Halorhodospira halophila SL1: one gene and its partners. The protein of the gene in region 1 binds, or shares a complex with, the protein of each later gene. Links are inferred from orthologs where the notes say so. Each region holds a gene or a part of one and is shown on either strand. Other genes may lie near its edges.

What was found.
Region 2: the proteins of dnaX (region 1) and holA are in contact, whole or in part, in a cryo-EM structure (PDB 8GIZ), measured with the Escherichia coli proteins. The link is inferred for Halorhodospira halophila SL1 from one-to-one orthologs.
Region 3: the proteins of dnaX (region 1) and holB are in contact, whole or in part, in a cryo-EM structure (PDB 8GIZ), measured with the Escherichia coli proteins. The link is inferred for Halorhodospira halophila SL1 from one-to-one orthologs.
Region 4: the proteins of dnaX (region 1) and dnaN are in contact, whole or in part, in a cryo-EM structure (PDB 8GIZ), measured with the Escherichia coli proteins. The link is inferred for Halorhodospira halophila SL1 from one-to-one orthologs.

The regions. Positions count from the first base shown.
Region 1 is NC_008789.1:263,307-268,628, forward strand. The notes cover bases 1,404-4,305. They hold dnaX (DNA polymerase III subunit gamma/tau), read right to left. Parts: upstream 3,736-4,305; coding sequence 2,071-3,735; downstream 1,404-2,070. Other genes in these bases: recR (recombination mediator RecR), read right to left, coding at 1,404-1,712; HHAL_RS01195 (YbaB/EbfC family nucleoid-associated protein), read right to left, coding at 1,723-2,046; proV (glycine betaine/L-proline ABC transporter ATP-binding protein ProV), read left to right, coding at 4,283-4,305. In the rest of the region: HHAL_RS01180 (HDOD domain-containing protein), read left to right, coding at 1-718; HHAL_RS01185 (histidine triad nucleotide-binding protein), read right to left, coding at 737-1,081; more of recR, read right to left, coding at 1,107-1,403; more of proV, read left to right, coding at 4,306-5,322. UniProt on the Escherichia coli protein: Part of the beta sliding clamp loading complex, which hydrolyzes ATP to load the beta clamp onto primed DNA to form the DNA replication pre-initiation complex.
Region 2 is NC_008789.1:2,341,284-2,346,661, forward strand. Bases 1,487-4,444 are described here. They hold holA (DNA polymerase III subunit delta), read right to left. Parts: upstream 3,489-4,444; coding sequence 2,484-3,488; downstream 1,487-2,483. Other genes in these bases: HHAL_RS10820 (glutamate-5-semialdehyde dehydrogenase), read right to left, coding at 1,487-2,434; HHAL_RS10830 (LPS-assembly lipoprotein LptE), read right to left, coding at 3,488-3,958; leuS (leucine--tRNA ligase), read right to left, coding at 4,043-4,444. In the rest of the region: 23S rRNA (pseudouridine(1915)-N(3))-methyltransferase RlmH, read right to left, coding at 1-145; rsfS (ribosome silencing factor), read right to left, coding at 121-474; nadD (nicotinate-nucleotide adenylyltransferase), read right to left, coding at 484-1,140; more of HHAL_RS10820, read right to left, coding at 1,160-1,486; more of leuS, read right to left, coding at 4,445-5,378. UniProt on the Escherichia coli protein: Part of the beta sliding clamp loading complex, which hydrolyzes ATP to load the beta clamp onto primed DNA to form the DNA replication pre-initiation complex.
Region 3 is NC_008789.1:4,072-9,491, forward strand. The notes cover bases 1,273-4,272. They hold holB (DNA polymerase III subunit delta'), read left to right. Parts: upstream 1,273-2,244; coding sequence 2,245-3,300; downstream 3,301-4,272. Other genes in these bases: mltG (endolytic transglycosylase MltG), read left to right, coding at 1,273-1,604; tmk (dTMP kinase), read left to right, coding at 1,601-2,248; HHAL_RS00050 (aminotransferase class V-fold PLP-dependent enzyme), read right to left, coding at 3,276-4,272. In the rest of the region: pabC (aminodeoxychorismate lyase), read left to right, coding at 1-582; more of mltG, read left to right, coding at 621-1,272; more of HHAL_RS00050, read right to left, coding at 4,273-4,406; HHAL_RS00055 (SDR family NAD(P)-dependent oxidoreductase), read right to left, coding at 4,641-5,414. UniProt on the Escherichia coli protein: Part of the beta sliding clamp loading complex, which hydrolyzes ATP to load the beta clamp onto primed DNA to form the DNA replication pre-initiation complex.
Region 4 is NC_008789.1:1,328,885-1,334,118, forward strand. What follows is about bases 2,421-5,234. They hold dnaN (DNA polymerase III subunit beta), read right to left. Parts: upstream 4,471-5,234; coding sequence 3,370-4,470; downstream 2,421-3,369. Other genes in these bases: recF (DNA replication/repair protein RecF), read right to left, coding at 2,421-3,364; dnaA (chromosomal replication initiator protein DnaA), read right to left, coding at 4,691-5,234. Outside these bases: gyrB (DNA topoisomerase (ATP-hydrolyzing) subunit B), read right to left, coding at 1-2,256; more of recF, read right to left, coding at 2,315-2,420. UniProt on the Escherichia coli protein: Confers DNA tethering and processivity to DNA polymerases and other proteins. Acts as a clamp, forming a ring around DNA (a reaction catalyzed by the clamp-loading complex) which diffuses in an ATP-independent manner freely and bidirectionally along dsDNA.

The DNA of each region.
Region 1 (5,322 bases):
GGCCGAGATCTCCGCCGGCGCTGCCGAGGCCGCCGCGCTGCTGCCCTGGAAGCCCGTGACCTTCGCCCCGCTGCTCACCGAGGGCGAGGAAGACGGCGAGGCCCGCGCGCCGATCAGCGAGACCTCGGACAACCCCTACCTCTCCGACGGCACCGCCAAGGGCGGCGTCTGCCTCGCCCCCCGCCGCGCGGTGTTCGAGCGGGTGCGCAGCGAGCTCGAGACGCAGGATTACGCCCGCTCCGAGGCGCAGATGCGCCGCCGGCAGGGGCGGGTCACGCCCCGCGATTGCATCCTCAACCTGGTGGTCACCGGGCTCTACGAAGGCCTCGGCCTGAGCCGGGTGCTCTACGCCCAGATGCTCCCCGACGGCGAAACCCTGGCCGGACGGTACGTCCTCGGCGCCGCCGGCGATCCGAACTTCCACCGCTTCCGGGTGGACCTCGCCCGCCCCTCGCTCCTGCAGGAACTGATGGCGAAGCCGGCGGCGGTGTGGCTGACGCCGCAGCGCTACCAGCGCGTCCAGCACCGGATCCCCCCCGCCCTGCACGCCCTCGCCGACGGCCGCTCGGCCTTCCTGGCCGCAATCTTCGCCGGCGGCCAGCCCCAGGGGATGGTCTACGCCGACCGCCACCGCATCGACAACGCCCTCGACGAGGCGAGTTTCAAGGCCTTCCGGCGGCTCTGCGCCCTTGGCGGCCAGCGGCTCGCCGAGCTGTAACCGCCGCGGCCGCGCCGGTCAGCCCGGCGGCCAGGTCATCTGCCGACCACCGATCAGGTGGAGGTGCAAGTGGTGGACCTCCTGCCCGCCCTCGTCCTTACAATTAAAGACCGTGCGATAGCCGCGCTCGCCCAGGCCCTCCTGCTCGGCCAGGGTGCGCGCCACGGTGAACATCTCGTTGAGCAGCTCGCCGTCGGCGGCGGTCAGGTCGTGCAGCGTGGGCACGTGGCGCCGCGGGATGATCAGGATATGGGTCGGCGCCTGGGGGTGGAGATCGCGGAAGGCGATCACCTGCTCGCCGCTGTGGACGATCTCCGACGGCAGTTCGCCGGCGACGATCTTGCAGAAGATACAGTCGGTCATCGGTGTCTCCTTTTCCGGCCGATGCTCAGCCCTCGTAGTCCCGCCGCCCCATGAAGGCGTGGGAGAGGGTGCCCTGGTCCACCTGCTCGAGGGCGCCGCCCATCGGCACCCCGTGGGCGATCCGCGTGGTGCGCACCCCGCGCTCGGCGGCCAGGCTCTGGACGTAGTGGGCGGTGGCCTCGCCCTCAATGGTGGGGTTGGTAGCGAGGATGATCTCCTCGACCTCACCGGCCTCCAACCGCTGCTGCAGCCGGTCCAGCCCCAGCTCCTCCGGGCCGATGCCGTCCAGGGGCGACAGCGCCCCGCCGAGGACGAAGTACAGCCCCTGGAAGTCCGTGGCCTGCTCGAGGGCGAAGACGTCGGCGCTGCTCTCCACCACGCACAGCAGCGTCCGGCGGCGCTGCGGACTGGCGCACAGCCCGCAGCGCTCTTCCTCCGTGAGCAGGCCGCACTCGGGGCAGTGCCCCACCCCGTCCACCGCCCGCTGCAGGGCGTCGGCCAGCTGCCGGGCGCCGTCCCGGTCGCGCTGGAGCAGGTGCAGCGCCATGCGCTGCGCCGTCTTGGCGCCCACCCCGGGCAGCCGGCGCAGCCCCTCAACCAGCTCGCGCAGCCGCGGCGAGTAGACGCTCATCGGCTGCCGCTCAGAACGGCAGCTTCATCCCCGGGGGCAGGCCCATGCCCTCGGCCATGCCCGACATGCGCTCCTGGCTCTCGCGCTGGACCTTCTGCACGGCGTCGTTGACCGCCGCCGCCACCAGGTCCTCGACCATCTCGCGGTCGTCCTCGAACAGCGAGGGGTCGATCTCCACCTTGCGCACCTCGTTGCGCCCGGTCATCGTTACCTTGACCATGCCGGCCCCGGCCTCGCCGCTGACCTCCATGGCGGCGATCTCCTCCTGGGCCTTCTGCATGTCCTCCTGCATCTTCTGGGCCTGCTTCATGATGTTGCCGAGTCCGCCCTTCATCGCCTTCTACCTCGATCCTTGTCGCTACGGATGGTTGCCTTCGCCGTCCGCCGGCCGCACGCCGTGGAGCTGGCCGTCGAAGGCCTCGCACAGCCCCTGCAACGCCGGGTCCCCGGCCAGGGCCTGTTCGGCTTCGGCCTGACGCTCCTGCGCCTGCTGCCGCTCGGCCATCGCCGGCGTCCACCGGGTGGGGCCGATGTCGATCTGCAGGGTGATCGTCTCACCGAAGGCCTCGCCGAGGGCCGTCTGCAGCCGCTCACGCCGCTCGGCGTTGTTCAGGTATTCGTGACTCTCGTCCAGGCGCAGGATAACACGCGCCCCCTCGCGGCCGACCCACTCGCAGTGGGCGGCGATCATGCGCAGCGGGCCACTCAGCCCACCGACGATCTGCGTCCAGCGGGCCACCGCGTCCTCATCGGTCGCGCCCTCCGCACCCACGGCCTCGCCCGGGGGTGGCGCGGCCGGCTCGGGGGGCGCCACGCCGGCCGAGGCGTTCGCCGCGGGCCCGCCACCGGCCTGGGCACCGCCCCCGCCGGCCACCGGGGCGCCGCCATCCGTCCCCGAGCGGCCGCCGTCCGTCGGCGCCGCCACCCGGGGCGCGCCCTCCGCCGGGCGGAAGGCGTGCATGCGCAGCAGGGCCATCTCGAAGCCGGTGGCCGGATCCGGTGCGTAGGGCAGATCGCGGCGGGCGTTGACGCCGATCTGGTAGTAGAGCTGCAGATCCTCGGCATCGATGCGCTCGGCCAGGGCCAGCAGCCGATCGCGCTCGGGCTCGTCGTCGCCGATGGCCGACGGCACCTGCTGCGCCAGGGCCAGGCTGTGGACGGTGGCCACCAGCTCGGCCAGCGCCTCGTCAAAATCCGCCGCCACCTCGGCCATGTGCCGCGCCGCCGTCACCAGCGCCGCGCCGTCGCCGTCGGCCAGGGCGGTGAGCACCTCCAGCACGTGGCGGCGCTCGATGGCGCCGAGCATCGCCGCCACCTCGTCGTCCCGGGCCGCCCCCTCACCGAAGGCGAGGGCCTGATCGAGCAGGCTCAGGGCGTCGCGCAGGCTGCCGTCGGCGGCCCGGGCCAGCCGCGCCGCGGCGCCGGCGTCCACCGTCACCCCCTCCTCCTCGGCCAGAGCCAGCAGCCGATCGCGGATCAGGGTGCTGGAGAGCCGGCGCAGGTGGAACTGCAGGCAGCGTGAGAGCACCGTCACCGGCAGCTTCTGCGGGTCCGTGGTGGCCAGCAGGAACTTCACGTGGTCCGGCGGCTCCTCCAGCGTCTTCAACAGCGCGTTGAAGCTGTGGCTGGAGAGCATGTGGACCTCGTCGATGAGGTAGATCTTGAACCGCCCGCGGGTCGGGGCGTACTGGACGTTATCCAGCAGCTCGCGGGTGTCCTCCACCTTGGTGCGCGAGGCGGCGTCGACCTCGATCAGATCAACGAAGCGCCCGGCGTCCAGCTCGCGGCAGCTGTCGCAGGTACCGCACGGTTCGGCGGTGATGCCGTGCTCGCAGTTGAGGCACTTGGCGAGGATGCGCGCCACGGTCGTCTTGCCGACCCCGCGGGTGCCGCTGAACAGGTAGGCGTGGTGCAGACGGCCGTCGGCCAGGGCGTTGGCCAGCGCGCGCAGGACGTGCTCCTGGCCGGCCACGTCTTCGAAGCGGCGGGGCCGCCACTTGCGCGCAAGGGCTTGGTAGGTCATGCCGACGGCGGCTCCGGTTGGGTGGAGGCAGCCACACCAGCCACACCCCGGCGCCCGAGGATCGCTGCTGCCGCTGCTCCCTTCCGGGCCTGACGGGGTTCACAGCGACTCGTCGCGGGGGGACCGGTGCAGCCACCATCGCCTGGCGGAGAGGGAGGGATTCGAACCCTCGGTACCTTTCAGTACACGCGCTTTCCAGGCGCGCTCCTTCGACCGCTCGGACACCTCTCCTGAGTCGCCAATCGCCGTGACGATTGGAGCGCAAGAGCATAAGGCAAAGCGCGGAACGACGCAAACGCCGCCGGGCGATCGGCCCGTCCTCCCGGACGGCCGGCAAGGCTTTTTAACATGCTGATCTTGCGCCGGGCGCACCGGACATGTTCTAGTTGAAAAGCATGACCAAGCGAATAGGCGACGCACAGGCGTCCGCTTCCATTCAGCCGCTGCCCGGCCCGGGCTCCATTCAAGCTACTGATCCCCCAGTGGCCGCGGCGCGCTCACCCCGAAAATAAACTGCACCACGCTCCATTCAAACCGACGGATCAGCATGACCGAAAAACTCGTCGTAGAAGACCTCTACAAGATTTTCGGCCCGAAACCCGAACGGGCCATGGAGCTGCTGAAACAGGGCTATGACAAGGACGCGATCTTCCAGCGCACCGGCAATACCGTCGGTGTGCGGGAAGCGAGTTTCACCATCCACGAGGGCGAAGTCTTCGTCATCATGGGCCTGTCGGGTTCCGGCAAATCGACCATGGTGCGGATGTTCAACCGCCTCATCGACCCGACCTACGGCCACATCTACCTCGACGGCCAGGACATCATGCAGATGAGCCAGCAGGAGCTCATCGACATGCGCCGCCGCGACATGTCCATGGTGTTCCAGTCCTTCGCCCTGCTCCCGCACAAGACCGTTGCCGAGAACGCCGCCTTCGGCCTCGACGTCTCCGGCCACGGCGCGACGGAGCGGCGCGAGAAGGCGCTCAAGGCCCTGGAGGCTGTGGGCCTGGCGGCCAACGCCGACAGCTTCCCGGACGAGCTCTCCGGCGGCATGAAACAGCGCGTGGGGCTGGCCCGCGCCCTGGCGACGGATCCAACCATTCTGCTCATGGACGAGGCCTTCTCGGCCCTCGACCCACTGATCCGTACCGAGATGCAGGATGAGCTCATCCGCCTGCAGCAGGAGCAGAGCCGCACCGTCATCTTCATCTCCCACGACCTGGACGAGGCCATGCGCATCGGCGATCGCATCGCCATCATGGAGGGCGGCCAGGTGGTGCAGATCGGCACGCCGGAGGAGATCGTCTCCAACCCGGCCAACGAGTACGTGCGCTCCTTCTTCTACGGCGTCGACGTCAGCCAGGTCTACAACGCCGGCGACATCGCCGAGCGCCGCCGGGTCACCGTCATCCAGCGCCCCGGCGTGGACGTGCGCACCGCACTCGAGCGGCTCAAGCACTACGCCAGCGACATCGGCGTGGTCATCGACCGCAGTCGCCGCTTCCAGGGCCTGGTCTCCATCGACAGCCTGACCGACGCCATCCGCAGCGGCGGCAGCACCGAATACGGCGACGCCTTCCTCAGTGG
Region 2 (5,378 bases), 2.1 Mb from region 1 along the record:
GTGGGTCGTCATTCCCGCGCCCGCCGGCGCCAACCTCGTGCAGCTCCAGCCGCCACCCCTTGCCCAGGCGCTGGGCGTAGGTCTCGTGACCGTCGCGCACCCAGCGCGGCGGTTTGTGGCCTACTGCGACGAGGTGGATGCGCACGCCTCGTCCATCTCCCACATGCGCTCGAGCCGGTAGAAGTCGCGGCTCTCTTGGGTCATGACGTGCACCACGGCATCGCCCAGATCGATCAGCACCCACTCGGAGTTGGGCTCGTCGCCCTCGACGCCCAGCGGGGGGAGCCCAACGGCCTTGGCCTCATCCACCAGGTTACGCGCCACCGCGTGCACGTGACGACGGGAGGTACCGGTGGTGACCACGATCAGGTCCGTCACCGGCGTACGCCCGCGGACATCGATGGCCACCGTATCCTGGGCCTTGATCGCGTCCAGGGACTCGCGGATCCGTTGCTCCAGCTCTTCCACCACCATGACGACCTCTTACAACTGCGGGTAGCCGTACCAGCCCGCCTCGACCACCCGCTGCCGCACCGCCTCGGGCAGCAGATAGCGCACGGACCGGCCCAGCGCCAGGGAGCGGCGGATCCCCGTAGCGGAGATATCCACCGGTGTCACCGCCTGAAACAGGATGCAACCGGCCGGACGATGGCGCAGCTCGGCCGGCTCGTGCGCAACCCGCCTGGCCACCTCGGTGGCCAGCGCCTCGGGCAGCGCGCCTCGCACCCCGGGCCGCTCGGTGACCACCACGTGGGCCCGTTCGAACAGCTGCCGCCAGCGGGACCAGCCAGGCAGCCCGAGAAAAGTGTCGTACCCGAGGATCAGGCACAGCGAGACACCACCGAGCTCGGCGCGAAGCTCGGCCAGGGTGTCGACGGTGTAGGAGGGCCCATCGCGGTGCAGCTCCCGCTCATCGACGCAGGCGCTGGGGTTGTCGGCCACGGCCCGGCGCACCAGTTCGGCGCGCTGCTCGGGCCCGACCCGCGGACGGGCCCGGTGGGGCGGGATGCGCGCCGGGATCAGGCGCAGCTCGGAGAGCTGCACGGCCTCGCGGACCTCCTCGGCCGGGCGCAGGTGGCCGTAGTGGATGGGATCGAACGTGCCACCGAGCAGGCCAATAGTACGCAGCGGTTGTCTCACGCGTCCGCTCACCTCGCCGTCAGCTGCGGACGTGACCGTCACCGAGGACGATCCACTTCTCGGTGGTCAGCCCCTCCAGCCCCACCGGGCCCCGGGCGTGGAGCTTGTCGGTGCTGATCCCGATCTCGGCGCCGAGGCCGTACTCCTGACCGTCGGCGAAGCGGGTCGAGGCGTTGACCATCACCGAACTGGAGTCCACCTCGCGCAGGAAGCGCTGCGCCAGCGGATAGCTCTCGGTGACGATGGCCTCGGTGTGCCCGGAGCTGTAGCGCTCGATGTGCGCCACGGCGTCGTCGAACCCGGCCACCACACGTACCGCAAGGGTGGGCCCGAGATACTCGGTGGTCCAGTCTTCTTCGGTAGCGGGCACCGCCTCGTCGATCAGGGCGCGTGTGCGCTCGCAGCCGCGCACCTCGATCCCGGCATCGCGCAGCTGACGTCCAACCTCCGGCAGCACCCGCTCGGCGGCCGCCTCGGCCACCAGCAGTGTCTCCATGGTGTTGCAGGTCCCCAGCCGCTGGGTCTTGGCGTTGACGGCAATGGCCACCGCTTTCTCGGTATCGGCGGCCTCGTCGATGTAGACGTGGCAGACACCGTCGAGGTGCTTGATCACCGGCACCCGCGCCTCGCGGGCGATGCGCTCGACCAGGCCCTTGCCGCCGCGGGGGACGATCACGTCCACCGACTCAGGCATCTGGATCAGGGCGCCGACAGCATCCCGGTCGGTGGTCCCGACCACCTGGACACCGTCCCCCGGCAACCCAGCGTCCTCTAGCCCGGCGCGAATCTGCTCGGCGATGGCCCGGTTGGAGCGGATCGCCTCGGAGCCGCCGCGCAGGATCGTGGCGTTGCCGGATTTGATGCACAGCCCGGCGGCATCGGCGGTGACGTTGGGGCGCGACTCGTAGATGATGCCGATCACCCCGATGGGCATGCGCATCCGCCCGACCTGGATCCCCGAGGGCCGTGACGCCAGCTCGCGCACCGCACCCACCGGATCCGGCAGCGCCGCGATCTCGCGCAGCCCGTCGGCCATGGCCTGGATGCGGCCCGGAGTGAGCTCCATGCGATCGATCAGGGCCGGGTCGAGCCCGGCCTCGCGGGCGGCCTCCAGGTCCGCCGCGTTGGCCGCGGCGATGGCCTCGGAGCCGGCCTCGATACGGGCGGCGATGGCGGCCAGGGCGTCGTTGCGCGCACCGGTCCCGGAGCGGGCCAGGGCGCGCCCGGCGGCGCGGGCCTGCTGCCCGATCCGGCGAATGGTCTCGGCGATGTCGCTCGAATGCTCTGCACTCATCAGGTCTGCTCAAATGGGCTCGATCGGGGATATGGTGTACCGATTGGCGCTATTTTGCCATGGCGCGGGCCAGACGAGAGACCAGGGCCCGCAGCTGCTCCCAGGGGTCACCGGGCGGCAGGCCCTTGATGGCCCGATCCACACGGTGGCAGCGCTGCAGCAGCTGCCGCCAGGCCCCCGCCGGATGCCGGCGGGCCGCTTGGCGCAGCCGCCCGACCCGCCGCTTCCAGATCCGCTCGCGCTGCAGCACCCCCTCATCGGCGCCGGCCGCCAGCCGCGCCGCCACCCGGATATCCCGGGCCAGGGCCCAGAGGATCAGCGGCGGCTGCACGCCCTCCTCCCGGAGCGTAGCGAGGACACGCAGCGCCCGCGTCCACTCCGCGTCCAGGGCAGCGTCGGCCAGATCGTCCACGGTGTACCGGGCGCTGTCGGCCAGCGCCCCGGCGGCCGTCTCGACATCCACGGCGGTGCCGCTGCCAACCAGCAGGCGTAGCTTCTCCACCGCCTGATCGGCGGCCAGCAGATTCCCCTCGGAGCGCTCGGCGATCAGCGCCGCTGCCTCCGGATCCGCCTGCAGACCGGCGCGGCGTAGCCGCTCGGCTACCCAGCGCGGCATGTCGCGCCCCGGCACCGGCCAGCAGTAGACGAAGATCCCGGCCTCGGCCAGCGCCCGCGCCCAGGCCGACTCACGGGCGGAACGCTCCAGGCGCCCGCTGGTCAACAGCAGGACGGTATCCTCCGGGGGGTCCTGGCAGTAGGCCTTGAGGGCCTCGGCCCCGTCGCGCCCGGGCTTGCCGCCGGGCATGCGCACCTCCAGCAGGCGACGATCACCGAATAGCGACAGACTGCTGGCGGCCTCGGTGAGCCACCCCCAGTCGAAGCCGGCATCGACATCGAGCACCTCGCGCTCGGAGTGCCCGGCCTCCCGCGCCGCCCGACGCACGGCGTCGGTGGCCTCACGCTGGAGCAGCGGCTCCTCGCCGGCGATGAAACAGACTCGGGGCAGCGGCCCGCGCTCCAGCTGGCGGTGGAGAGTCTCCGGCCGCTCGGCCATCAGCGCAGGGCCTGCAGGCGCAGCATCAACAGGCGCACGGCGTCGGCGCGCAGCTCCTCCTCCAGCTCCGCCTCGCGGGCACGACGCTCATCGGCGCCACCGGCCGGATCGGCGAAGGTGCGCTGGGCATCCAGCGAGGTCCGCTGGATGCGGGTCTCGCCGTCCCCACCGGCCACGCTGTAATCGATGGTGTAGGTCAGGCGGTAGTCCTGGACGTCACCGTCCGCCCCGACCGAGGCCGTGTCACGGCTGCTGCCCCGCCCGTGCAGGGTCAGCACCCAGTCGGCATCGGCGGCGCCCTCGGTGTACTGCCCACCCGCCCCCTGGATGCCGCGGCGCACCTCGCGGCGCAGCTCACTGCTGCCCGCCTCATCAACCACCTGGATCACCTGTCCGTCCAGGGAGATCCCGCCCGGGGCGCCGCGCAGCTGCCAGCCGCAGGCACTGAGCGCCAGGGCCAGTACCGCCACCCCAAGGAACCCGGCTGGGCCTCGGCACCGATTCGGCCACGCTAATCGCATCCGCACCCCCTGGCCCAGGCGGCGGTACAGCCGCTACTTGGCCACCACGTTGATGAGCTTGCCGGGGACGAAGACCACCTTCTTGATCTCCTTGTCGGCCACGAAACGCTGCACGTTGTGCTCGGCCAATGCCGCCTCCTGGGCCTGCTGCTGATCGGCGTCGGCGGGCAGCGTGACGTGGCCGCGGAGCTTGCCGTTGACCTGGACGACCAGCTCCACCTCGTCGCGGACCAGCGCCTGCTTGTCCGCTTCCGGCCACGGGGCCTCGACCACTGGGGCCGTATGGCCGAGCTGGAACCACAGGTGATGGCACAGGTGCGGGGTGATCGGCGCCAGGATCAGCACCGCGGCCTCAAGCCCCTCCTGCATCACCGCCCGGCCGGCGGCGCTATCGTCCTGGGCCTTGCCCAGGGCGTTGCACAGCTCCATCACCGCGGCGATGGCGGTGTTGAAGGTCAAGCGCTTGCCGACGTCATCGGAGGCCTTGGCGATGGTCTCGTGGACCTTGCGCCGCAGATCGCGCTGGGTGTCGCTGAGCGCCTGCGGATCCAGCGCCGGCGCCGGCCCCGCGGCGACGTGATCGCGCACCAGGCCGTGCAGGCGGCGCAGGAAGCGGTAGGCGCCCTCGACCCCGGAGTCCGACCACTCCAGGGACTGATCCGGCGGCGCAGCGAACATGGTGAACAAGCGCACGGTGTCGGCACCGAAGCGGTCGACCAGCTCCTGGGGATCGACGGTGTTGCCCTTGGACTTGGACATCTTGGTGCCGTCCTTGAGCACCATGCCCTGGGTCAGCAGCCGAGTGAACGGCTCATCGGAGCTCACCAGCCCCTCGTCGCGCAGCACCTTGTGGTAGAAGCGCGCATAGAGCAAGTGCAACACGGCGTGCTCGATCCCGCCGATGTACTGATCCACCGGGGTCCAGTGGTCCGCCCGCTCGTCGAGCATGGCCCCGTCCTGGTCGGCGCAGGCGAAGCGGGCAAAGTACCAGGAGGACTCCATGAAGGTATCGAAGGTGTCGGTCTCGCGCTCGGCGTCCGCACCACACTGCGGGCAGGCGGTCTGGTAGAAAGCCGGCATGGACTTGAGCGGCGAGCCGCCGCCACTGATCTCCACGTCCTCGGGCAGCGTCACCGGCAGTTGGTCGTCAGGGACCGGAACCGGACCGCAGTCGGCGCAGTGGATCATGGGGATCGGCGCGCCCCAGTAGCGTTGCCGCGACACACCCCAGTCCCGCAGGCGGTACTGCACCCGGCGCTGCCCCCGGCCCTCGGCCTCGAGACGCTCGGCGATGGCGGCGAAAGCGCGGTCCGAGGGCATGCCGCTGAACGGCCCGGAGTCGGCCAGCACCCCGTAATCACTGAAGGCG
Region 3 (5,420 bases), 260 kb from region 1 along the record:
TACCTGCCGCCTGCCAGGCCAATCCCCACGCGAATCCTGACACTGCACAATACTCCGGCGATTCCGCCGGAGCGCTGGCAGGGGGTTGATGTCCGGCTCTGTCGGACCCGCATCAGCACGCAACCCCGGCTGGCCGGCATCAAGCATCTCAATCGCCTGGAGCAGGTGATGGCCCGATCCGAATGGCGGGATGCCGCCATCGCCGAGGGCTTGATGCTCGACGCCGACGGGCTCATCGTGGAAGGCACAGCGACCAACCTCTTCGGAATCCGCAATCGGGTGCTCATGACGCCCCCTCTCACACATTCAGGCGTGGCCGGTGTGATGCGGCGCTGGGTCCTGGAGTACGCCGAGACGCTCGGGCTGCGGGTCGAGCAGCGTGGCTTCTACCCGGGCGAGGTGTCCGAGATGGACGAGCTTTTTCTGACCAACAGCCTGATCGGCCTCTGGCCCGTCCGTTCCGTGGCGGGTACGCAGATACCGGTCGGACCGGTGAGTCAGCGCTATCTCCAGGCAATCGCCGATCATGGGCTCACCCCGTTGGTTGAGGAGCCGGCGATGCGCGGCGGGGCAGGGCGTTGATCGGGCGCGTACCGCGACGACGCTGGTGGGTCGTCGCCGTGGCTCTGGTGTTTGTTGTGTCGTCGGGAGTCGGCGGATGGCTGTTCTACGAGCTCGATCACCGTCCACTGGAGGTCAGCGCCCCCCCCGAGATCCTCGAGGTCCCCCGCGGAGGGTCCTTGCACGCCATCTCCCGGGGTCTCGAGTCCCGTGGCTGGATCCCCGGATCGACGCGCCTCGCGTTGCGAATCTACGGTCGCCTCAGCGACATCTCGGGTGAGCTCAAGGCCGGCGAGTATGTCGTCGAGCAGGGTATGAGCGTGCGTCAGCTGCTGGCGCGGATCCGTGCCGGGCGGGTCAAGCTGCACCGCCTGACCGTCGTCGAGGGTTGGACGTTCGCGCGGCTGCGCCAGGAGCTGGGCCAACACGAGGCCGTGGAGCAGACCCTGGACGGGGTGGAAGACGAGCAGATCATGGAGGAGCTGGGGCTCGAGGCGTCTCACCCCGAGGGGATGTTTTTCCCGACCACCTACCGCTTTCCGCGTGGCGCGACCGACCGTGATCTGCTCCGGGTCGCTGCTCGGCAGATGCGCCAGGAGCTGGCGCGGGTGTGGAGCGAGCGCCACCCGGAGGTGCCCCTGGACGAGCCCTACCAGGCGCTGATCCTCGCCTCGATTATTGAGCGCGAGACCGGGCGCGATGATGAGCGCCGCAAGGTGGCGGGGGTGTTCACCCGGCGCCTGGAGCAGGGTATGCGCCTGCAGACGGATCCCACCGTGATCTACGGTCTGGGCGATGACTACGACGGCCGCCTGCGCCGGGCTGACCTGCGACGCGATACGCCCTACAACACGTATACGCGCCACGGTTTGCCGCCGACCCCGATCGCCCTTCCCGGGCGGGCGTCGTTGGAGGCCGCCGTGGACCCGAAACCGGGTAGTGCGCTGTACTTTGTGTCACGCGGGGATGGCAGCCACCACTTCTCGGATACGCTGGACGAGCATAATCAGGCGGTGCGACGCTACATCCTGGAGGAGAAGTGACCGAGCGAGGGTGTTTCATCACGGTGGAGGGGCTGGAAGGGGCTGGTAAGACCACCTGTCTACAGGCTATCGAGCAGATGCTGCTTGAGGCCGGCATCGACCGCCCCCTGTTTACCCGGGAGCCTGGCGGAACCCCGTTCGGGGAAGCGCTGCGCGGCGCGCTCTTGGATCCGCAGTACCGCGGCCTGACGGCAGAGGCCGAGGCGTTGACCGTGTTCGCGGCCCGTGCCGAACATCTGGCGCAAGTCATCCGGCCCACGCTGGATGCCGGACGCTGGGTGATCAGTGATCGCTTCACGGATGCTACCTATGCTTATCAGGGGGGTGGCCGTGGCCTTGGCGATGAACGGATTGCTGTGCTGGAGCGCTGGGTTCACGGTGGGTTCACGCCGGACCGCACGCTCCTGCTGGACGTGGACCCCACGGTGGGGCGGTCACGGGTCGCCCACCGAGGCGACGGAGAAGACCGCTTTGAGCAGGAGCGGGATCCCTTCTTCCAAGCCGCGCGCGCCGCTTACGCCCGACGCGCCGCAGCAGATCCCGAGCGCTTCCGCTGCATCGACGCCAACCGGCCCGAGGGCGAGGTGGCGGAACAGGTACGTGCCGGAGTGGCCGATCTCTTGCCGGTGGGTGGACGACCGTGAGCGAGGCCGCCCATCTCTCGGACTGGATCACGCCCCGGGACGGGCGGGAGCAACTCCCGCCGTGGCTGCTGCCGGAGCTGGACCGGTTGCTCACCCTCCACGATCAGGGCCGGCTCCATCACGCGCTGTTGCTGACGGGTCGCACCGGCCTTGGCAAACGGCTCCTGGCGGGCGTCCTGGCCCGGGCGCTGCTCTGTCAGGCGGACGAGGGGGGCGGGGCGCGGCCCTGCGGTCAGTGCCGGGGTTGCCATCTGACCGGCGGGGGTTCCCACCCCGATTTGCGCACGCTGAGTCCGAGTAGCCGCGGCGAGCGCGGTGAGATCGTGGTCGACAGCGTGCGTGGGCTGGTCGATTTCCTGCATCTGAGCGCGCAACGGGGGGGGAGTCGGGTGGCGGTGATCGTTCCTTGTGATCGCCTCAACCGCGCCGCCGCCAACAGCCTGCTCAAAACCCTGGAGGAGCCACCTCCGGGCGTCTTCCTGATCTTGGCCACCGGTCGGCCCGGACGGCTGCCGCCGACCGTACGAAGCCGATGCACCGTACGTGGCCTGACGCCGCCGGCCTGGGACGCAGCGCGGCGGTGGCTGGCCGAGCGCGCGGGCGGGGCCGAGGGCCGGGTCGACAAGGCGCTCGCGCTGGCCGGCGGCATGCCGCTGACTGCCGAGCAGATCCTCCATGAGCAGGGGCTGGAGGGATACGAGTCGCTGCTCCAGCAGCTGCACCGCCTCAGCGCCGGAGGAGACCCGGTCAAGGAGGCCGAGGCCTGGGAGGGGGCGCCGGAGGCACTGGCCGACGCCGTTACAGCGATCCTGGCGGATCTACTGCGTCAACGCCACGGGGCGCCGGATCGCGGACTACTGCCGTCGCCGCTGGCACAGCAGCTGGTCCGCGAAGCCTCGGTGGAGGCGCTCCACCAGGCGTTCTTGCGTATCGGCGAGCATCGGCGCGGCCTCGAGCAGCCTCTGAATGGCCGTCTGGCCGCCGAGGCGATCTTCCTCGACCTGGCCGCCGCCTTGCGGCCCGCTCGTCAATCCGCCGCCAGACAGGCGTGAAGCCGCCGCCAGGCTTCCTCCAGGTCCTCGGCTGTGTTGTAAAAATGTGGCGAGAAGCGGATCCCGCCGCAGCGCGAGGCACACGCCACGTCACGGGCACGCAGCGCCGCCAGGAGACGCTCCGGATCCGCTCCCGGTACGCGGAAGGTCACGATGCCGGCGTGCCGTTGCGGCTCCGACGGTGTAACCAGCTCAAAGCCGTGGCGCTGGACTCCCTCCATGGCGTGCCGGGCGTTTTCCAGGACGCGCCGCTCGACCTCGTCCAGGCCGACCTCTTCTAGGACGGCCAAGCTGGCCTCGAGGGCGTGGGAACCGAGCAGATTGGGGCTACCCGGCTCCAGGCAGCGACCGTTGCCGGCCGGATCCCAGCCAGGGCGGTCGAATGCGCCGAGCTCGTCGGCCATGTGCCAACCGATCTGCCAGAGCCTTAACTTGTCGCGCACCCGCGGGTGGACGTACAGACCGCCAATGCCTTCCGGACCAAGCATCCACTTGTGGCCATCGGCGACGATAAAGTCGGCATCCACCGACAGCCTCAGCGCCCCCAGGGTCTGGATGGCATCGACGCACAGCAGGATGCCGCGTTCGCGGCAGGCGGTGCTCAGGCGCTCCAGATCCATGCGCAGCCCGGTGCCGTACTGGACGCTGCTCACCGGCAACAGTCGGGTTCGCGGTGTCAGGGCGTCGATCAGGGCGTCTTCGGGCGTGGCGCCGTCACTCAGTCGGACCTGGCGAACGTGGACACCGTAGTGCTCGGCGAGCGACTGCCAGACCCAGCGATTGGAGGGAAATTCCTGGTCGTTGATGACCACCTCATCCCCGGGGTGCCACGTGACCCCATGCGCAACCATCGACAGGCCCGCTGAGGTGTTGGGAACCAGGGCGATGTCCTCCGCTGCGGCGTCACCGACCCCCATCAGTCGGGCGAGCCGGGCACGCAGCCGGTCTTCGGCCTCAAGCCATTGGGGGTAGTCCGCGGCGCCCCGGTGCAGGCACTCATCCGCGAACCGATGGACGGCATCCCGCGTTCGCTGCGGCCAGGTGCCGACGCCAGCGTGGTTGAGGTAGACCAGGTTTGGGTCCAACGGGAACTCTGGGTGGGCCATCGCCGTTGCCTTTGTGGTTGCAGCGGTGAACGACCGAGTATACCGAGCCGTTGGCGGGTTGTCGGCAAGCCCGCCGGCCGCAGCCGCCGTGTCGCCGGCACGCCTGGGGCCGTGGAAGGTATATTATGTTAAATAGCCCGCGACCCCAAGAGAAGGAAGGCCGGCCGTGGTCCCTGACTCAGTGGTCGGATGCGCCCTGTCCGGCGCCCTACCCACCCCGAGAGCTTTTACGCCTCAGACTTGCCGTGTCTCCCGCCATCGCTGGGCGTGCTCCTCGTCAGCGATATTCCACTCGTGCTCGATGAACTGTTTATCTCCGGTCTCCAGCAACGCCCACAGGATGAAGTCGGCAGCGTCCTCGGGGCTGTGAAGCTGACCGTTCTGCTTAAGCTTGATGAAGCGATCCACGGCCGGGAAGCGCTCCGGGGTCTGGGTCCGGATGTGATCCTGCATGGGGGTATCCACCACGCCCGGGCGAACCGAGCCGACCAGGATCCCCTCGCGCCATAACTCTTCGCGGTAGATCTGGTAGACCATGAACAGCGCAGCCTTGCTGGTGCAGTACGCACCCCAGCCCATGGACGGCTTGTGCGCCGCTCCCGACGAGATATGCAGGATTCGGCTTCCCGGCTCCATGAGTGGCAGCAGCCCCTGGCTGAGGAAGACCGGCGCTTCCACGTTAACCGCCATGGCTTTCCGCCAGGCGTCGAGGTCCACGTCCTTGAGCGGTCCCACCGGATCGAGAAGACCGGCATTGTGGATGACCGCGCGCACCGTGTAGCCCTGCGCGGCCTCGATGATGTGTCCGCGCTCGTCAGCATGGGCGATATCCGCGCTGAGTGTGCGAATCCGGTCTGAATCGGCGGTGGCGGTTTCGGCGAGCGCCTCAGGGCGTCGCCCGACCGTGAGCACCTGGGCTCCGTCCCGGGCAAGCCCGCGCACCAGTGCCCTGCCCAGGCCGCTACCACCACCGGTCACGACCACCAGTTCGTTCTCATGCCACCTCATGTTGCG
Region 4 (5,234 bases), 1.1 Mb from region 1 along the record:
CTGATCCGGATTCATCTCACCCAGACCCTTGTAGCGCTGGATGGTCTGCCCGCGCTTGGCCTCCTCCATCAGCCATTCCACCGCCTCGCGCAGGCTGGTAACCGGCCGACGGCGTTCGCCGCGAACCACCTCGGCCCCTTCGTGGAGGAGGCCGTCCAGCAGCGAGGCCAGGGCCTTCAGGGTGTCGTACTCCGCCGACAGGAAGAACTGCGGATTGAAGCGGTACTCCTGATCCAGACCGTGGCGACGCCGGGTCACGATGGCCTCCTGGAAGCCCCCATCCGGGCCGCGCTGGACCGTCACCCGATAGCGCATGCTGGCATCCGTGGCGGCTTCGACCTGCTGCACCAGTTGATCGAACCACGCCTGCATGGCCTGGGCGTCGGTGATGTCGTCCTCGGTACGCGGCGCCAGCGTGGTCATCTGCTCGAGGATCGCCGAGTCCCAGCGCCGCGAGACATGCTCGATGAGCTCCATGGCCTCGTAGTAGCGGCGTGCCAGCCGACCGAGAGCCTCGCCGCTGATCGGAGGTGCGCCCCCGCCAGGGTGCAAGGCTGAGCCGTCCAGGGCGAGCTCCAGGAGATACTCGGTCAGCTCGCGTTCATCCTTGACGTAGTGTTCCTGTTTGCCGCGCTTGATCTTGTAGAGCGGTGGCTGGGCGATATAAACGTTGCCGCGCTCGACCAGCTCGCGCATCTGCCGGTAGAAGAAGGTCAGGAGCAGGGTGCGGATGTGGGAGCCGTCCACATCGGCGTCGGTCATGATGATGATCCGGTGGTAGCGGAGCTTGTCCGGATCGAAGTCGTCACGGCCGATGCCGCAGCCGAGCGCGGTGATGAGGGTGCCGACCTCCGCCGAGGAGAGCATCTTGTCGAATCGCGCCTTCTCGACGTTGAGGATCTTGCCCTTGAGCGGGAGGATCGCCTGGGTACGGCGATCGCGCCCCTGCTTGGCAGAACCGCCGGCGGAGTCGCCCTCGACCAGGTAGATCTCCGACTTAGCCGGATCGCGCTCCTGACAGTCGGCCAGCTTGCCCGGTAGGCCGGCGATATCCAGCGCGTCCTTGCGCCGGGTCATCTCCCGGGCCTTGCGCGCGGCCTCGCGGGCCCGGCTGGCCTGGATGACGCGCTCGGCGATGGCGCGGGCCTCCGGCGGGTGTTCTGCAAGGAATGTCTGCAGCGACTCGGAGAGGAGCGACTCGACGATGCCCTTGACCTCGGAGGAGACGAGCTTGTCTTTGGTCTGCGAGGAGAACTTGGGATCCGGGGCCTTGACCGAGACCACAGCGGTCAGCCCCTCGCGCACGTCCTCGCCGCTGGGCGTCGACTTGAGCTTCTTGAGATACCCCTCGGCCTCGAGATAGCCATTGACCGTGCGGGTGAGGGCGCCGCGGAACCCGGCCAGGTGAGTGCCGCCGTCACGCTGCGGGATGTTGTTGGTGAAACAGAAGATATTCTCCTGGTAGGAGTCGTTCCACTGCATGGCCACATCCACGCCGACCCCATCCCGCCAGGCGGTGACATAGAACACCGTCGGGTGAAGCGGAGTCTTGTTGCGGTTGAGGTGTTCAACGAAGGCGCGGATCCCGCCGGTGTACTCGAAGACATCCTCTTTCTCGGTGCGTTCGTCCTTGAGGACGACGCGCACCCCCGGATTGAGGAAGGAGAGCTCGCGGAAGCGCTTGGCGAGGATATCGTAGTTGTACTGGACCTCGGTAAAGATCGCCTCGGACGGCTTGAAGGTGATGCGCGTCCCGGTCTGTTCGGTCTCGCCGACAACCTTGAGCGAGGTGACCGGCGCGCCATCGGCGTACTCCTGAACGTGGACCTTGCCCTCGCGCTCGATGACCAGGCGCAAGCGCTCAGAGAGCGCGTTGACGACGGAGACACCGACCCCGTGCAGACCACCGGAGACCTTGTAACTGTTGTCATCGAACTTCCCGCCGGCGTGCAGCACGGTCATGATCACCTGCGCAGCGGGGACGCCCTCCTCGGCGTGGATGTCCACTGGTATACCGCGGCCGTTGTCGGTCACGGTGACGGAGTGATCGGCGTGGAGGGTGACGGTGATCTCGGAGCAGTGGCCGGCCAGCGCCTCGTCGATGGAGTTATCGAGGACCTCGAAGACCATGTGGTGGAGGCCGGTACCGTCGTCCGTATCGCCGATGTACATGCCCGGGCGCTTGCGGACGGCGTCGAGGCCACGCAGCACCTGAATGCTTTCCGAGTCGTACTGCGGCGTAATCTCCGTCGTCATCGATGATTCAGCCTCTACAAGGGTACGTCTGGACCGAAGTGCCGGTCGTAAAAGGCCATTATACCATCGCTGACACCCTCCCTTCGCATACCTGATACCACTGTCCCGGGGGCAGATCGGTCGGCAGCGCAGCGCCGTCGATAGCGGTCAGAAAGACCTGGGTGGGATCACCGGTCACCGTATCCAGCACGGTGTGCAGGTGCGCCGGATCCAGCTCGGCGGGGAGATCGTCGATCAGCAGCACCGGGGTCAGCCCCTGGCGGGACCAGAGCTTCACCTCGGCGATCAGCAGGGCCACCACCAGTAGCTTCTGCTGACCCCGCGAGAGGGCATCGGCAGCGGGGATGCGATCCCGGCTGAGGATCAGATCGGCCCGGTGGGGGCCGCGGTGGGTGAACCCGGCAGTGCGGTCGCGCTCGAGCTGCTCATCGAGGACCCGTTCCCACGGCAATTCGGCGGCAGCCCCCCGGTAGTAACGCAGTTCCAGGCTCTCCAGGCCCAGCCACTGCCGGGCGAATTCGCTCCAGATGGGACGCAGGGCCTCAATGAACCGCTGGCGGGCAACGTCCACGGCGGCGGCACAACGGATGAGGACCGGGGTCCAGGCCTGTTCGCTGCGCCGGTCGCCGACCCGAAGGGCGGCGTTGCGCTGGCGCAGGGCGTGCTGATAACGCTGGGCCAGTTCGCGGTAGTCCGGTTCCAGGTGGAACGTCCCCCAGTCGAGGAACTGGCGGCGCACCCGGGGACCGTCAAGGAGCAGCCGCTGGTGCTCGGTGTTCATCAGCTGAACCGGAAGCCGAGCGGCCAGGGCCGAGCGGGTATGGGCATCGGCACCGTTCAGCCGCAGTCGCGTGTGGCCGGGGGTACGGGCGGCACCGAGGCGGTCGTGGCCGCGCACGGCGACCACGCGGGCCTCCTCGGCCCCCCAGCCGATGAGACGGTCGTTCTGCCGGGTGCGGAATGAACGGACCCGAGAGAGGAAGTAGATCGCCTCGAGCAGACTGGTCTTTCCCGCGCCATTCGGCCCGGTCACCACGTTGAGGTGGGGATGGGGCCGCAGTTGGGTATCGGCCAGGTTCCGGAAGCCGTGGACCTCCAGGCGTTCCATTCGGTTCAGAGGCGCATCGGCATAACGACGTAGCGCGCATTGTCGGACCCCTCGGCACGGATCAGGCCGCTGCTGCTGGCGTCGGTCAGGGTCACTTGGACGCGCTCGGTATCCAGGGCACCGAGGGCATCGAGGAGGTAGTTGGCGTTGAAGCCGAGTTCCACGGCCTCGCCACCGTACTCGATGCCCAGCTCCTCCTCGGCCTCCTCCTGTTCCGGGTTGTGGGAGCCGATCCGCAGGGTGTCACCCTCCACGGCGAAGCGGATGCCCCGATATTTCTCGTTGGAGAGGATGGCCACCCGGGTCAGGGCCTGGCGCAGGTACTGGCGATCGATCAGGACGTGTTTGTCGCCATCCTGGGGGATAACCCGATTGTAATCGGGGAATACGCCGTCGATCAGCTTGGACGTCAGACGGACGGACTGCAGCGTGACCCGGACGTGGTTGGTACCGAACTCGAGGGTGGCAGGCTCATCGGCATCGTCGAGCAGGCGAAGCAACTCCTGGACGCCCTTGCGCGGGACGATGACTTGGCGGGGTTGGGCCACTTGGACCGGGCTGTCACTCTCGGCGAGGGCGAGGCGGTGGCCATCGGTGGCCACGGCGCGAGCGCCGCTCCCGGTGAGTTCTAGCAACAGGCCGTTGAGGTAGTAACGGACGTCGTGCTGCGCCATGGAAAAGTGCGTCCGCTCGATGAGTCGGCGGAGTTCGCCGCGCGGGATCTCGACGGCCTCGGTGTCGCCGATGGACTCGACCTCGGGGAATTCATCGGCGGGCAGGGTGGCCAGGGAGAAGCGGCTGCTGGCGGCGCGCAGGGTCGCCCGATCCTGATTGGCTTCGATGCTGATCGACGCACCTTCCGGAAGATTTCGACATATATCCAGCCATTTCCGTGCTGGAAGCGTGATCACACCTTCGTCTTTCGTGTTGGCCTCAAGGTACGCGACGAGTTCCACCTCGAGGTCGGTGGCGGTGAGTTGCAGCTGTTGCGATCGGGCTTCGACGCGGATGTTGCCAAGAACCGGCAGGGTCTGGCGGCGTTCCACGACGCCGACGATCGACTGGAGGGCGGCGAGCAGGGGTTCGCGTTGGACCTCGAAGCGCATGTTCGTCCTCGTTGGCTGTAATGACTGCTTAAGGAAAGAGAAAGCTTGTTGTTGTTATTGGCACCGCGTCAAGTTGTGGAAAGTGTTGATAAGACACTGTCTCAAAAGGGAGAAAAGATCCACAACAAACACCAGGGCGGGCGGTGCGGTGTATGTGGAAAACCTGGGGATGGAATTCACCCTTGGATCACTCCGCAGGTTTTCCACAGCTTACGCCGGGCTAAGTGCTCAAGGTTCTCAACAGGTTGTCGTAATCTTCGGCGAGGCGCGCGTCGTCTTCGATCAGCGACTTGATGTTGCGGCAGGCGTGGAGAACCGTGCTGTGGTCGCGCCCGCCGAAGGCGTCGCCGATCTCCGGTAGCGAATGCGAGGTCAGCTCCTTGGCCAGGACCATGGCCATGTGGCGGGGTCGTGTGATGGAACGGCTGCGGCGCTTGGAGAGCAGATCGCCGACGCGGATCTTGTAATAGGCGGCCACGGTCTTTTGGATGTTGTCGATGGTGACCAGCTTGTCCTGCAGGGCCAAGAGATCCCGCAAGGCTTCCTTGGCAAAGTCGACATCAATGGCGCGACCGGTGAACTGGGCGTTGGCGGTGATGCGCCGCAGGGCGCCCTCGAGCTCACGGACGTTGGAGCGTAGACGCTTGGCCACGAAGAAGGCCACCTCGTCGGGTAGGTCGACGCCGTCGCGGATGGCCTTGCTCTTGAGGATGGCAACACGGGTCTCGAGCTCCGGCGGCTCGATGGCCACAGTCAGCCCCCAC